2 linked regions of the Priestia megaterium genome follow. Each later gene encodes a partner of the first gene's protein in a complex. Links are inferred from orthologs where the notes say so. Each region holds a gene or a part of one and is shown in the gene's direction. Other genes may lie near its edges.

Evidence for each region.
Region 2: the proteins of CEQ83_RS19010 (region 1) and hfq are in contact, whole or in part, in a crystal structure (PDB 3VU3), measured with the Escherichia coli proteins. The link is inferred for Priestia megaterium from one-to-one orthologs.

What each region holds. Positions count from the first base shown.
Region 1 is NZ_CP023317.1:3,702,855-3,710,887, forward strand. Bases 2,578-5,488 are described here. They hold CEQ83_RS19010 (catalase), read left to right. Parts: upstream 2,578-2,967; coding sequence 2,968-5,010; downstream 5,011-5,488. Other genes in these bases: CEQ83_RS19005 (NAD(P)H-dependent flavin oxidoreductase), read right to left, coding at 2,578-2,795; CEQ83_RS19015 (YoaK family protein), read left to right, coding at 5,134-5,488. Outside these bases: CEQ83_RS18995 (cation:dicarboxylate symporter family transporter), read left to right, coding at 1-1,330; CEQ83_RS19000 (hypothetical protein), read right to left, coding at 1,358-1,753; more of CEQ83_RS19005, read right to left, coding at 1,824-2,577; more of CEQ83_RS19015, read left to right, coding at 5,489-5,847; CEQ83_RS19020 (GNAT family N-acetyltransferase), read right to left, coding at 5,874-6,371; CEQ83_RS19025 (YitT family protein), read left to right, coding at 6,572-7,153; CEQ83_RS19030 (LCP family protein), read right to left, coding at 7,191-8,033.
Region 2 is NZ_CP023317.1:3,865,814-3,871,248, reverse strand. The notes cover bases 1-2,936. They hold hfq (RNA chaperone Hfq), read left to right. Parts: upstream 1-1,324; coding sequence 1,325-1,549; downstream 1,550-2,936. Other genes in these bases: CEQ83_RS19820 (trimeric intracellular cation channel family protein), read right to left, coding at 2,725-2,936; spoVK (stage V sporulation protein K), read left to right, coding at 1,755-2,693; miaA (tRNA (adenosine(37)-N6)-dimethylallyltransferase MiaA), read left to right, coding at 342-1,292; mutL (DNA mismatch repair endonuclease MutL), read left to right, coding at 1-241. Outside these bases: more of CEQ83_RS19820, read right to left, coding at 2,937-3,336; GTPase HflX, read left to right, coding at 3,614-4,876; CEQ83_RS19810 (methionine gamma-lyase family protein), read left to right, coding at 4,891-5,435. UniProt on the Escherichia coli protein: RNA chaperone that binds small regulatory RNA (sRNAs) and mRNAs to facilitate mRNA translational regulation in response to envelope stress, environmental stress and changes in metabolite concentrations.

The sequences.
Region 1 (8,033 bases):
TAAGCAAAAACCTTTTTATAAAGGTCTTTTCTTTCAAATTATGATGGCAATTGTACTTGGCGTAGCCGTAGGATATCTATGGCCAAGCTTTGGAAATGCTGTGAAACCGATTGGAGACGGTTTTATTAAGCTCATCAAAATGCTGATTGCTCCTCTTATCTTTGGGGTAGTCGTTGTCGGAATTGCCAAGGTTGGAAACATTAAAACAGTTGGGCGTATTGGTGGAAAAACCATTCTTTACTTCGAAATTGTCACAACATTCGCTCTACTTATCGGTCTATTAGTAGCAAACGTAATGAACCCCGGCGCCGGTATGAATGTTGATCCTTCAAGCTTAAGCACAACTGAAGTGGACGCGAAGACAAACGGCTCCGAACTTCCGAGCGAAGGTGATTTTTTTCTTAATATGATTCCAGACAGTGCAGTTGGTGCTTTTTCAAACAACTCCATGCTTCAAGTGCTTTTAATTTCGTGTTTGTTCGGAATCGCTCTTGTCCATATAGGTGGAAAAACAGCGGAGACCCTTCTACACGTATTAGAAAAAGTAAATGATGTGTTATTTAAAATTATGGGATACATCATGAAGTTAACGGCTCTTGCCACGTTTAGCGCCATGGCATTTGCGGTTAGTCAGTACGGTCTTGGAACACTTGCTGCATTTGGAAAGCTATTTATCGCTATGACAATTGCTTGTCTAGCATTTGTTCTTGTTTTAGCTGTTATTTTACGAACCTATTTAAAATTAAGCTTGTGGAAAGTTATTCTATATATACGAGAAGAAATTATGCTGGCATTTGCTACGGGTTCTACTGAAGCCGTTATGCCGCAGCTCATGGATAAATTTGAACAAGCAGGATGCAACAAAGCAGTCGTTGGCCTTGTTGTGCCTACGGGCTATTCGTTTAACCTAGACGGTGCTTCTATCTACCTGTCTCTTGCTCTCGTCTTTTTAGCACAAGCAACGGGCGTGGACTTGAGCCTCACTGATCAGCTTTTAATGCTTGGTGTTCTTCTTCTTACGTCTAAAGGAATGGCTGGCATTCCAGGATCAGCTTTTGTTGCTCTTTCTGCTACCGCAGCAGCAACCGGATCCATTCCGGTAGCTGCCGTTGCTCTGATGCTTGCTCCTGATCGCTTTATGGGTAATTACCGAACCACAGTTAATATTATTGGTTATGCGGTAGCCGCTTTTATTATCGCACGATGGGAAAATTTATTAGACCTACAAAAAGCCAATGATGTGCTGGACGGAAAAATTACGTATCAGCCCAAAAATGCTGAAATTTCTCTCCCTGAGAGTATTCCAGCAGCCAATGAAAAAGCATTTTAATAAAAAAAATTCCTGGCCGAGACAAGTCTATTTTGCTTGTTTTTCGGGCAGGAATTTAATTGTTACATGAAAGGCCTTTTGCTGAAATTTATTTTCTTCCAGTATTTTATATACCATTTGTTTAATCGTTTCTTGCGTTTTGGCATCAGCTGAAACGGAAGGCTCCATATACACATCCAGCTCTACTCTGTCTTTTGAATAAAGGGAAGAATTCACACCCCTTGATTCATAGCCCGCTTCAGTTAAACCGCTGCTGATTTTATGCCAAATATCCAGTTTGTCCATTTGTTTAATAACAGGCTTTGCTTCTTCGTACACTTGTGCTTGCTGAGTCTTGGAAACTTCTTCTTTTTTAATAAAAACTGCATATCCTGAACCTACTATTAAAAACGTCATGATAGCAAATGCTCGCATTCTTTTCATTCTCTCACCTCATTTAGAGATATAGATTATAAATATGCGAACAATTGCTACAGTATGACGGCTTGTATCTCTACTTCTTTTCTACTATACTCAACAGTCGTTTAGAACCGGCGTGCACTTCTTCTATCATACTGTTAAACAGCTCTTGCACCGTTGGAATACTATCAATCAGTCCAACGACTTGGCCTGCCCATCCATAGCCTTCATCGATTTTATTTTCATAAATATACCGGCAGTTTGCCCCTCCGCTAATGACGTCTTTTAACTCTTCGTATCTCTCTCCTTGCTGTTCACGCTCAATAATGTCAAGAGTGTAGTGGGACTTCAATACGCGTCCAGGTGCCCCGAACGAACGTTTAATAACCACAGTATCGGTTTCTTTCGCTTCCACAATAGCTTGTTTATACGCATCATGGGCATCTACACATTCTTTTGTCGCGATAAAACGTGTTCCCATTTCTATCCCTTCAGCGCCTAATGATAACGCTGCCAATAATCCTTGTCCGTTTCCAATCCCTCCGCTTGCCAAGACCGGAATTGACACAGCCGCAGCTACTCGAGGAATTAATACCATTGTGCCTAGATCCTCACGTCCGATATGTCCTCCGGCTTCTTGCCCTACTGCCATGACAGCATCTGCTCCTAGCTTCTCAGCTTTTTGAGCTTGACGTACGTTGGCTACCAGCACGAGCGTTTTAATTCCCGTTCCTTTTAATCTTTCAAAAATAGGTGTGGGATTTGCTCCTGTTATGGAAATAACCGGAACACCTTCTTCTACTGCTGCGTCGAGAAGTTCTTTATAAGAACCTTCTGTTTGACCTCCAACAGCAAAATTAACGCCAAAAGGACGCTCAGTTAAAGAACGTACTTTCTTAATTTCAGCTCGAAGTTTCTCAGGTGTTCGGAGCGTCATAGCTGTAATTTGTCCAAGCCCGCCTGCATTTGAGACAGCAGCCGCAAGTTCTGCGTACGCTAGATACGCAAGACCTCCTTGTACAATTGGATATTGAATTCCTAATAAATCTGTTACCCGTGTTTTCATCTATGTATCCCCTCTCCTTTTATTTTTGTATTTATGAATACTTATTCATAATCATAACAAGAAAATAACGGATTTCCTACGAAAAAATTCCAACATTTCTGTTTGCTTCAACTTTTGATAGGGTACACATTTTGTAATGATTATTAACTGAAGATCAAGGAGGAAGACAAGCATGACAAAAAAGCACCCTGTAAATGAAAAAAGCAAGCAAGAACAGCTCGAGCAGTTTAAAACAGACGATCGAAACCAAGCGCTCACAACCAATCAAGGGTTAAAGCTTTCCGAAGATGAATTTTCTTTAAAAGCAGGCGAACGTGGTCCAACCCTTATGGAAGACTTTCATTTCCGTGAAAAAATGACGCATTTTGACCACGAGCGCATTCCTGAACGCATCGTTCATGCACGAGGCTTCGCTGCTCACGGAGAATTTGAGCTGTATGACTCGCTCAGTGAATATACAAAAGCTAAATTTTTACAGAATCCGTCTGTAAAAACACCTGTATTTGTCCGTTTTTCTACTGTAGCAGGTTCTAAAGGTTCAGCTGAAACGGTTCGCGACGCACGTGGTTTTGCAACAAAATTTTATACAGAAGAAGGAAACTATGACTTAGTTGGAAATAACATTCCCGTGTTCTTTATCCAAGATGCGATTAAATTCCCGGATTTAATTCACGCTGTTAAGCCTGAGCCACACAACGAAATGCCTCAGGCGGCTTCAGCACATGATACGTTTTGGGATTTTGTCGCTAATAACCAAGAGTCTGCCCACATGGTCATGTGGACAATGTCAGACCGTGCAATTCCTCGCAGCTTGCGTATGATGGAAGGCTTCGGCGTACATACTTTTCGCTTAGTTAATGCGGAAGGAAAAGCTCATTTTGTCAAATTCCACTGGAAGCCTGTGCTCGGCACGCATTCCCTTGTTTGGGACGAAGCTCAAACCATTTCTGGGAAAGACCCTGATTTTCATCGCCGCGATTTATGGGAGTCAATTGAAAACGGAGACTATCCTGAATATGAGCTAGGGCTTCAAATCATAGCTGAGGAAGATGAATTTAAATTCGACTTTGACATTCTCGATCCAACTAAGCTTTGGCCAGAAGAAGACATTCCCGTCAAATTGGTTGGAAAAATGACCTTAAATCGAAATGTAGACAACGTATTTGCCGAAACGGAACAAGTCGCATTCCATCCGGGGCATGTAGTACCGGGAATTGATTTTTCCAATGATCCTCTCTTACAAGGAAGATTGTTTTCATACACGGATACCCAGCTTATTCGTCTTGGCGGCCCGAATTTTCACGAACTTCCAATCAACCGTCCAGTGTGCCCGTTTCATAACAATCAACGCGACGGTTACGGACGTCAAACGATTAACAAAGGGCCTGTCAGCTATCACAGAAACTCTCTTGCAGCCAATACGCCGGCTCCTGTACCAGAGTCAGAGGGCGGTTATTCTCACTATCAGGAAAAAGTGGAAGGAAGAAAAGTTCGAAGCCGAAGCGAAAGTTTTAAAGACCACTTTTCACAGGCAACGCTATTTTGGAATAGCATGAGCGACCCTGAAAAAGAGCATATTATCAGTGCTTTCAGCTTTGAGCTTGGAAAAGTGAAAAGCAAGTCTGTTCAGCAACAGGTTGTTGATATGTTTGCCAACGTCAGTACAGTGCTAGCTAAACAAGTGGCACAAGCGATTGGTGCAACGCCTCCATCAGGAGAAGACGCGCCAGTGACCAAGTCGTCTCCGGCTCTTAGTCAGGAACAGACGATTAAAAAGCCGAATACGCGTAAAGTAGCTGTCATTGTAGCTAATGACTTTAGCGGTGACCTACCACAAGTGTTAAACAGTTTAAAACAACAGGGCATTCAGCCTGAAATTGTAAGCACAACCCTCCAAAACGTAAAAGGAACAGACGGGTCAGAACTTGAAGTACAGCACACGTTCTTAACAAGTGATTCTGTCTTATTCGATGCGGTTTATGTTGTCGGAAGTTCGTCAGCTGATGAGAAGTTTCGTAAAGAAGCACTGACGTTTGCTCAAGAAGCATTCGAGCATTTTAAACCAATTGGCGCCACAGATGAAGGTGTTAAGTGGCTAAAAGCTGCTGGCTTAGATAGTAGTCCCGGTGTCGTAACTGGAGATTCTACACGTTTTACAGATGAATTTGTTGAAGCTGTTTCAGCTCACCGCCACTGGAATCGTCACGTTATATAAATGACAAAAAAGATAGGGATCTTCCCTATCTTTTTTACATGGAGTCACAGCAATTGAAGAAAAGCCGATTTTTTGCTTATACTAGATAATGCACCTTAGATTTTCAGGAGGCAAAAGGAAGACATGCTCACAAACAAATCATCTTACTTTTTACAATTAACGAAACGATTCAAAAAAGCTGCAACGGCAAATTCAGTTATCCTTGGAATTTTGTTAGCTATTGTGGGAGGTTTTCTTGATGCTTATACGTATATAAGCAGAAACGGAGTATTTGCAAATGCACAAAGTGGAAATATCGTTTTATTAGGTGTAAAGGCAGCACAAGGTCAATGGACAGAAGCTTTTCTTCATATTCCGCCTATTTTAGCCTTTATCCTAGGCGTTGCTGTAACCGAAACATTTAAGCAGCCGCGATTTGTATCTGTACTCCCTGATACTTCTCGTATTGTATTGCTTTTAGAAATTGTCGTACTCATTATTGTTGGGTTTTTACCACCTAGTGTTCCTAATATGTTGGTTACAGTAACAATTTCATTTGTTGCTGCTCTTCAAGTTTCTTCATTTAGAACTTTGATAAAATGGTCATATAATACAACAATGACAACTGGAAACCTTCGTACTGCTTCTCAAGCAGCATACTATGCTATATTCAAACGCGACGAAAATGCTGCTTATCAGTGCCTTCGTTTTACGGCCATTATCCTCTCTTTTTTAAGTGGTGCGTTGTTAGGCTCTATTTCTACTTTCACCCTCGGAACAAAAGCAATTTGGCTAGCTTCTGCTATTCTTTTTCTCGCTTTTGTCATTTTAAATTCAGAATCTCAAAAAAGCCTTTGAAATCAATGATTTCAAAGGCTTTTTTATTAAACGGATTTTCTAAATGCCATGACATGCAAATCTTTTACCGGATAAAAATCGTTATCAGGAAAGCGGACGTAACCTCTTTTAGTGTACAGCTTAATGGCATGTTCCATTGAATGATCTGTATGTAAACCTAAATAAGAACATCCTAGCTCCCGAGATTTTTTTTCACACGCTTCAAGAAGCGCATTGGCGACTCCTTTTCGGCGATGAGATGGAGCAACTGCCAGCAGACGAATTTCAGCCCATGGAAATGGTTTTAATAACCCTCCATATACATCCGTATTCGGCGGATAAAACAAAACGCTTCCTGCCATTTCTCCATCGATTTCAGCTACCATGCATTCAAATTTTTTTTCTTCACTCAGGGTATGTAAAATTCCCTTTCGATATCTTTTCCAGTGTGCTTCCGATTTTACAGCTGCATATTGCTCATAAGCAGCAAGCGTTACTGTTTCAATAGATGATGTTTCTTCTTCTCTAGCTTTTCGAACGATCAATTTTTTCTCCTCCATTTACCTTCTTCGTTAATTCTTATTGTCTATGGTGAAGAATGTTTATGCAACACATTTGCATTGCGAAACAGCTTCCTTTGCATATATTTAATCCGTGCATTATGGTTTCTAAAGCAGTCTTTGTGCTGAAACTCTGCTTGTCTTCATATACATATAAAGAGATTCATAGACAAGGATGAGACAGCATGTACAAAAAATTAATTGCAATTGGAATTGGCAGTATGTTTGTTAGTATTGGAATTAACGTTTTTATTCTTCCGCTTCAGCTTGTAACAGGAGGCATTACGGGAATTAGCTTAATCATTAATTATTTACTTGGCTATAAAGTAGGCGTGATGATTTTTTGCTTAAACTTGCCGATTTACCTTCTCGCTCTAGGTTTTAACCGCTCTTATTTTTTAAATGCTATCTATGGCATGGTTCTCTCAGCCGTTATGATTGATTTGCTGTTTCCGCTTCACGGAATTTTTCACCTTCCCATTATCTTAAGCGCTTGCCTTGGAGGCGTTTTTAACGGAATTGGAACTGGCATCATGCTCCGGCAGCACGCAAGTCAAGGCGGGGTCGACTTATTTTCTCTGATACTTGCAAAATGGTTATCTTTAAACCCTGGCATCATCATTTTAGTGATTGACGCATCTATTATTATTTCAGGTATTTTACTGCTTCAAAACGATACAGCTATTTATTCATTATTCATTGTTGTATGCTCTGGTATAGTGACCAGTTTAATTACGTCATTCAAACGCATCATCGTCTATGTATAAGGAAAAAGCCTCGAGACATGCGTCTCGAGGCTTTTCTTTATTTGTCATTTAAGAATTCTTGCAGCGCTTCTTTATTTTTATCTAAATCAATATCAAGCACCATACCAACGCCGCTATACGTTTTGTTTTCAAATGATCCGTCTAAAGGCAGTCGTAGGCTTTGAACGTCTTTCATGTTTCCTGTTACCACATCTTTAGCTAGAAGCATCATGCTTTTTGTATCTAAATTTGTATCGATGTAAGGATCCATTACGCCGAGAAGCTTCGGTATTTTAAACACGCTGTTTAGGCTTGCTACTTCATCTTTGAGCTTTAAAACGACTTCTTGCTGGCGCTGAACGCGTCCAAAATCACTCATGTTATCATGGCGAAAACGTACGTAGCCAAGCAACTGTTCACCGTGTAAAACTTGGGTACCTTTGTGAAGCGTCATACCAATTCCCGAAGACATATCGTGAGGCACGGTTACTTCAATGCCATCAGGCGCAATCGTATCTACAATTTTTGAAAATCCTTCGAAGTCCACAACTGCATAATAGTTAATATCAATATCAAAATTTTGTTTGATCGTTTGACGCAGCAGCTCAGGACCTCCGAACGCGTAAGCAGCATTCAGCTTTTGCTTGCCGTGTCCTGGAATATCCACGTACATATCCCTCATAAGAGAAACAATTTTCGGGTGTTTGCTTTTAGAATCGTAGTGAGCAATTAAAATAGAGTCTGTACGAGAATGCTTTTCCCCGCGCGAGTCACTTCCTAACAGCAGCATATTTACTTCTCCGTTATTCGGGAGACTGCCTTGAAACTGTTCAAATGTCGTGCCGTCATCCGCAAATTTACCATCGCTTGCTATCGATAGCCCTTGCTTATATTGGAAATA
Region 2 (5,435 bases), 160 kb from region 1 along the record:
GATTCAGCAAATCTTTACGATGAAACGAGTCAATATCGAGAAGTTACGAGAAGAAGCGGCTATTATGATGAGCTGTAAAGGATCGATTAAAGCGAATCATCATTTGCGAAACGATGAGATTTTTGCTTTACTTGAAACGTTAAGAAAAACAACGGATCCATTTACGTGTCCGCACGGACGACCAATTATTATTCATCATTCGACGTATGAAATGGAAAAAATGTTTAAGCGAGTGATGTAAGCAATGCGGCTAGCTGCAGCTAGCCGTTTTGTTGAATAAATCATGACCATTTGGATAAAATGGAATGATGTGAATGCCTATAGATGAAAGTAGTGTTGTTATGACGGGAGAGAAACCAAAACTTATTGTCATTATTGGACCAACTGCGGTTGGTAAAACAAAATTAAGCATTGAACTTGCCAAACAGTTAGACGGAGAAATTATTTCAGGTGATTCGATGCAAATTTATAAAGGGATGGATATCGGAACAGCAAAGGTGTCAGAAGAAGAGATGCAGGGTGTTCCCCATTACCTGATCGATATTAAGGAGCCGGATGAATCGTTTTCTGTGGCAGAATTTCAAGAGATTGTAAGAAAACAAATCGATGATATTCATGCTAAAGGAAAAATGCCGATGATTGTTGGAGGGACGGGTCTTTATATTCAATCCGTTATTTATGATTATCAGTTCACAGAAACGCCTAGTGATGAAAAAGTTCGTGAACGAATGGAAGTATTTATTAAAGCTCATGGCATTGATCCCCTGTATGAGAAGCTCAAAGAAATTGACCCAGACAGTGCGGCTGCTATTCATAAAAATAACCATCGCCGTGTAATTCGAGCGCTTGAAGTTTATGAAGTAACCGGCAAAAAATTCAGTGACTATACAAAAGAACAGTCGCAAGAGTTATTATACGATGTAACCATTATTGGACTTACAATGGATCGAGACGTATTATATGAGAGAATTAATCACCGAGTCGATATGATGATGCAGGCTGGACTGCTTGAGGAAGTCAAATCATTGTACGAAAGTGGTCTGCATGATGTACAATCAATTCAAGCTATCGGCTACAAAGAGCTTTATGCTTATTTTGAGGGACGCTGTACGCTCGAAGAAGCCGTTGAACAGTTGAAACAAAATTCACGCAGATATGCAAAGCGTCAGTTAACATGGTTTCGAAATAAAATGCCTGTAAAATGGATAGAGATGGAAGTTGACAAATTTCCCGAAAAGTTTGCTGAAATTTTTACATATATTGCAGGAAAGCTGAAGAAAGAAGCGAATTAAGTAAACAGATAGAGAAACGAGGAGGCCGAATAATGAAACAATCAGTTAATATTCAAGATCAATTTTTAAATCAATTACGTAAAGAAAATATCTATGTGACGGTATTTCTTTTAAATGGTTTTCAATTAAGAGGACTAATTAAAGGATTTGATAATTTTACTGTGCTAATTGAATCTGAAGGAAAACAGCAGCTGATTTATAAACATGCGATTTCGACATTTGTACCAAATAAAAATATTACAGTAGAACTTGAATAGAGATTAAAGAGAAGCATCCGCATATTCGGATGCTTTTTTTATGTAAATAAAGGCTTAGAAAAGTTTCTTAACATTGTTTTTACTCATTGAACATAAACCTTATAATAGACGATTATTTCTTCGGTAATAAGAGATCATTGTCTTCGTATCGTTCATCGCATGCAGCTATGCGATACAGAGAAGTGGGATGAAACGAGAGGTGAACATGGTGGAACAGCCGATAACTCTTAAAAATAATGGGCAAATTAATATCATTTTAAATAATGAAACAAAAAAGGAAAAATCGTATACGACATCAATTCCGCGTCCTGCCAAAAAAGCTGTGATAAATCATGAGCCGCTTCGGGAAATTGAACGAGAAATGAGCGGACTGGTTGGAATGGAAGAATTGAAAAAAATGATAAAAGAAATATATGCGTGGCTATATATTAACAAAAAAAGAGAGGAACAGGGCTTAAAAGCGGGAAAGCAGGCGCTGCATATGATGTTTAAAGGAAATCCAGGAACAGGGAAAACGACGGTAGCCCGCCTGCTGGGTAAATTATTTTTGAATATGAACATCTTGTCTAAAGGACATTTAATTGAAGCAGAGCGTGCAGATTTAGTTGGAGAATACATTGGTCATACCGCTCAGAAAACGAGAGATCTTGTAAAAAAAGCGCTTGGAGGTATTTTATTTATCGATGAGGCTTATTCTCTTGCAAGAGGGGGAGAAAAAGATTTTGGAAAAGAAGCGATTGATACATTGGTCAAACATATGGAAGATTCAAATGATAAGTTTGTATTGATTTTAGCTGGTTATCCAAGAGAAATGGAAAATTTCTTAAGTCTTAATCCAGGACTGCGCTCTAGGTTTCCGTTTATTTTTGATTTTCCGGATTATGATGTTAATGAACTGATGGACATTGCGGGTCACATGATGAATGACAGGCAGTATCAGTTTAGTACAGAGGCCTATAAAAAGCTAAAAGATCATTTTATGGACGTGAAGTACAATCAGACGCCTAGGGATTTTAGTAACGGTCGATATGTGCGAAACATTATTGAACGTTCCATACGTACTCAATCCATGAGGCTTTTAGAAGAAGAAAGCTTTGAACGTAACGAGCTTTTAACTTTAACGTCAAGCGATATTCAGCTGTGAAAAAAAGCCTTTCGTCATGAAAGGCTTTTTTCTACATATTTGGTTGTCGAATCGTTTTAATCGGCAGGCGCCATTTGTAAATGTATGAACACATCCGAAGGCCTACAAGCAAGATAAATAACGTATAAAGTTCTACAGGCGTGTTTGTAATATGGAGCCCTACGCTAAATCCTGCGATAATCGCCCATACGGCATAAATTTCATCTTTAAGAACAGTAGGCTTTCGGCGTGCTAATAAATCTCGGATAATCCCCCCGCCGCTTCCTGTTAAGACCGCAGCTACAATAACCGCGCTAAGCGGATGGTTCATATGAGTGGCATAAAGCGCTCCTTGAATCGCGAATGCTGCAAGGCCAATGGCGTCCGAAAAATTTCCCCATCGCTTCCAATGTTTTAAGATATTGTTTGGAAATAAAAAAGTGGCAGTGATAGATAATAAAGCAATTTGAAAAAAGAGTCCTTGTTCCCAAAGGGCAGACACCGGTACACCGATAAGCAGGTTTCGAATGGCTCCTCCGCCAAAAGCCGTTACGATTCCGAGTATGTAAACGCCTAAAATATCATATTCCTCTTCCATCGCAATGAAAGCTCCGCTGATTGCAAAAGCAATCGTTCCAATAATGCTAAGTACGTCCCAAGTCATGATGCTATCCCCTTTATTCTGTTTTCACCAAGTAGCGACTATTATTTTAAAATCAGGCAGCCTGATTCAAATTTCGATAAGTAAACCAATTCAAATTGTATACAGAATTTCGTGATATTTCAATGTTTTTTTAATCATCGTTTTATAGATTTTAAAAAGGGTGTTAAACTAGTAAAAGACAATGTATTCTGTCTCTTTTGCAAAGATGGAGAAATGGAGATTTTTTTGATATGATATGAATGATTTGTCAATTTAATAGTAAGGGAAGGAAAAATCTTTGACAGCAGAAATGAATACTGAACTTGAACGCGTAATTTTAGTCGGATGTCAGCTTCATGACGATGACGAACGTTTTGAATATTCAATGGATGAGCTAGCATCTTTAACTGAGACTGCAAAAGGCGAAGTGCTGGTAAGGTTAACGCAAAAGCGCGATCGCATTCATCCAGCTACTTATATTGGAAAAGGGAAAGTAGAAGAACTTGTGGCTCTTGAAGAAGAGTTAGAGCCTGATTTAATTGTATTTAATGATGAATTGTCACCCAGTCAAATCCGCAATTTGTCAGCAGGGTTATCTGCGCGTGTTATTGACCGCACGCAGCTGATTTTGGATATCTTCGCACAGCGTGCTCAAACGCGAGAAGGAAAAATGCAGGTGGAACTTGCTCAATTAAATTATCTGCTGCCTAGGTTAGTAGGACAAGGTACCGCTTTGTCGCGTCTTGGAGGCGGAATTGGAACAAGAGGTCCTGGTGAAACGAAACTTGAAAGTGACCGCAGACATATTCGCCGTAAAATTGATGAAATTAAGCGTCAGTTAAAGACAGTGGTAAGTCACCGCGAACGTTATCGAGAAAGACGTAAGCGTAATCATGTCTATCAAATTGCAATTGTGGGCTATACGAACGCTGGTAAATCGACGATCTTTAACCGCTTAACAGAAGCTGGTATTTTTGAAGAAAATCAGCTGTTTGCAACTCTTGATCCAACGACAAGACAGTATACGCTTCCGTCAGGATTAACGGCGCTGTTAACGGATACGGTTGGATTTATTCAAGATCTTCCAACAACGTTAGTAGCCGCGTTCCGTTCAACACTTGAAGAAGTAACCGAAGCTGACCTTGTTCTGCACGTGGTAGATTCATCTAATCCAGATTACAACAACCACGAAAAAACAGTGCATCGCTTACTAGAAGAGCTGAACGTAACGAACATTCCGATGCTAACAGTTTACAATAAAGAAGATATGCAGCATGAACTATTTGTCCCATCCGCTTCAACATCGTTATCAATGAGCGCTTTTAAAGCTACGGATTTAGTGAAGCTTGGGGAAAGAATTCAAGAAGAAATGAAAAAAGAAATGGCGTTTTTTCATGTGCTGCTGCCGGCTTATGAAGGAAAAATGCTCGCTGAACTAAAAACGGTCTCTATTCTTGAGTCGTTAAAGTTCAATGAAGAAACTGAGAAGTATCAGTGCAAAGGGTATATTGCAAAAGAGCATCCCCTTTACAAAAAGCTACAAACGCTTGAAGAAAGTTGAGGAACAAAGAAATGATGTTTGATCAGTTAAAAAACGGGGCACGCATTCGGGAACTTGCTGCAAAAGTAGAAAAGCAGATTAAGCCCGTACATGAGAAAATTGACGAGCGTATTGAAGCAAATCAATTTCGAGTGCTGCAAAGCTTTCAGCAAAACCGAGTGAGTGATTCACATTTTAATCCGACAACGGGGTATGGCTACGACGATCTAGGCCGCGATACGTTGGAGAAAGTATATGCGGACGTTTTTGGAACAGAAGCATGTCTAGTGCGTCCGCAAATTATTTCAGGCACGCATGCAATCGGCATTTCGCTGTTTGGTGTACTGCGTCCTGGAGATGAACTATTATATATAACCGGAAAGCCTTATGACACGCTTGAAGAAATCGTTGGCATACGAGGAAGCGGTGTAGGTTCTTTAAAAGAATATAACATTAGCTATAAATCAGTAGATTTAACTGAGGAAGGTCAAGTGGATTTTGAAGAAGTGAAAGCGTCTATTCATGAGCATACAAAGATGATAGGCATTCAGCGTTCAAAAGGGTACGGCATTCGTCCTTC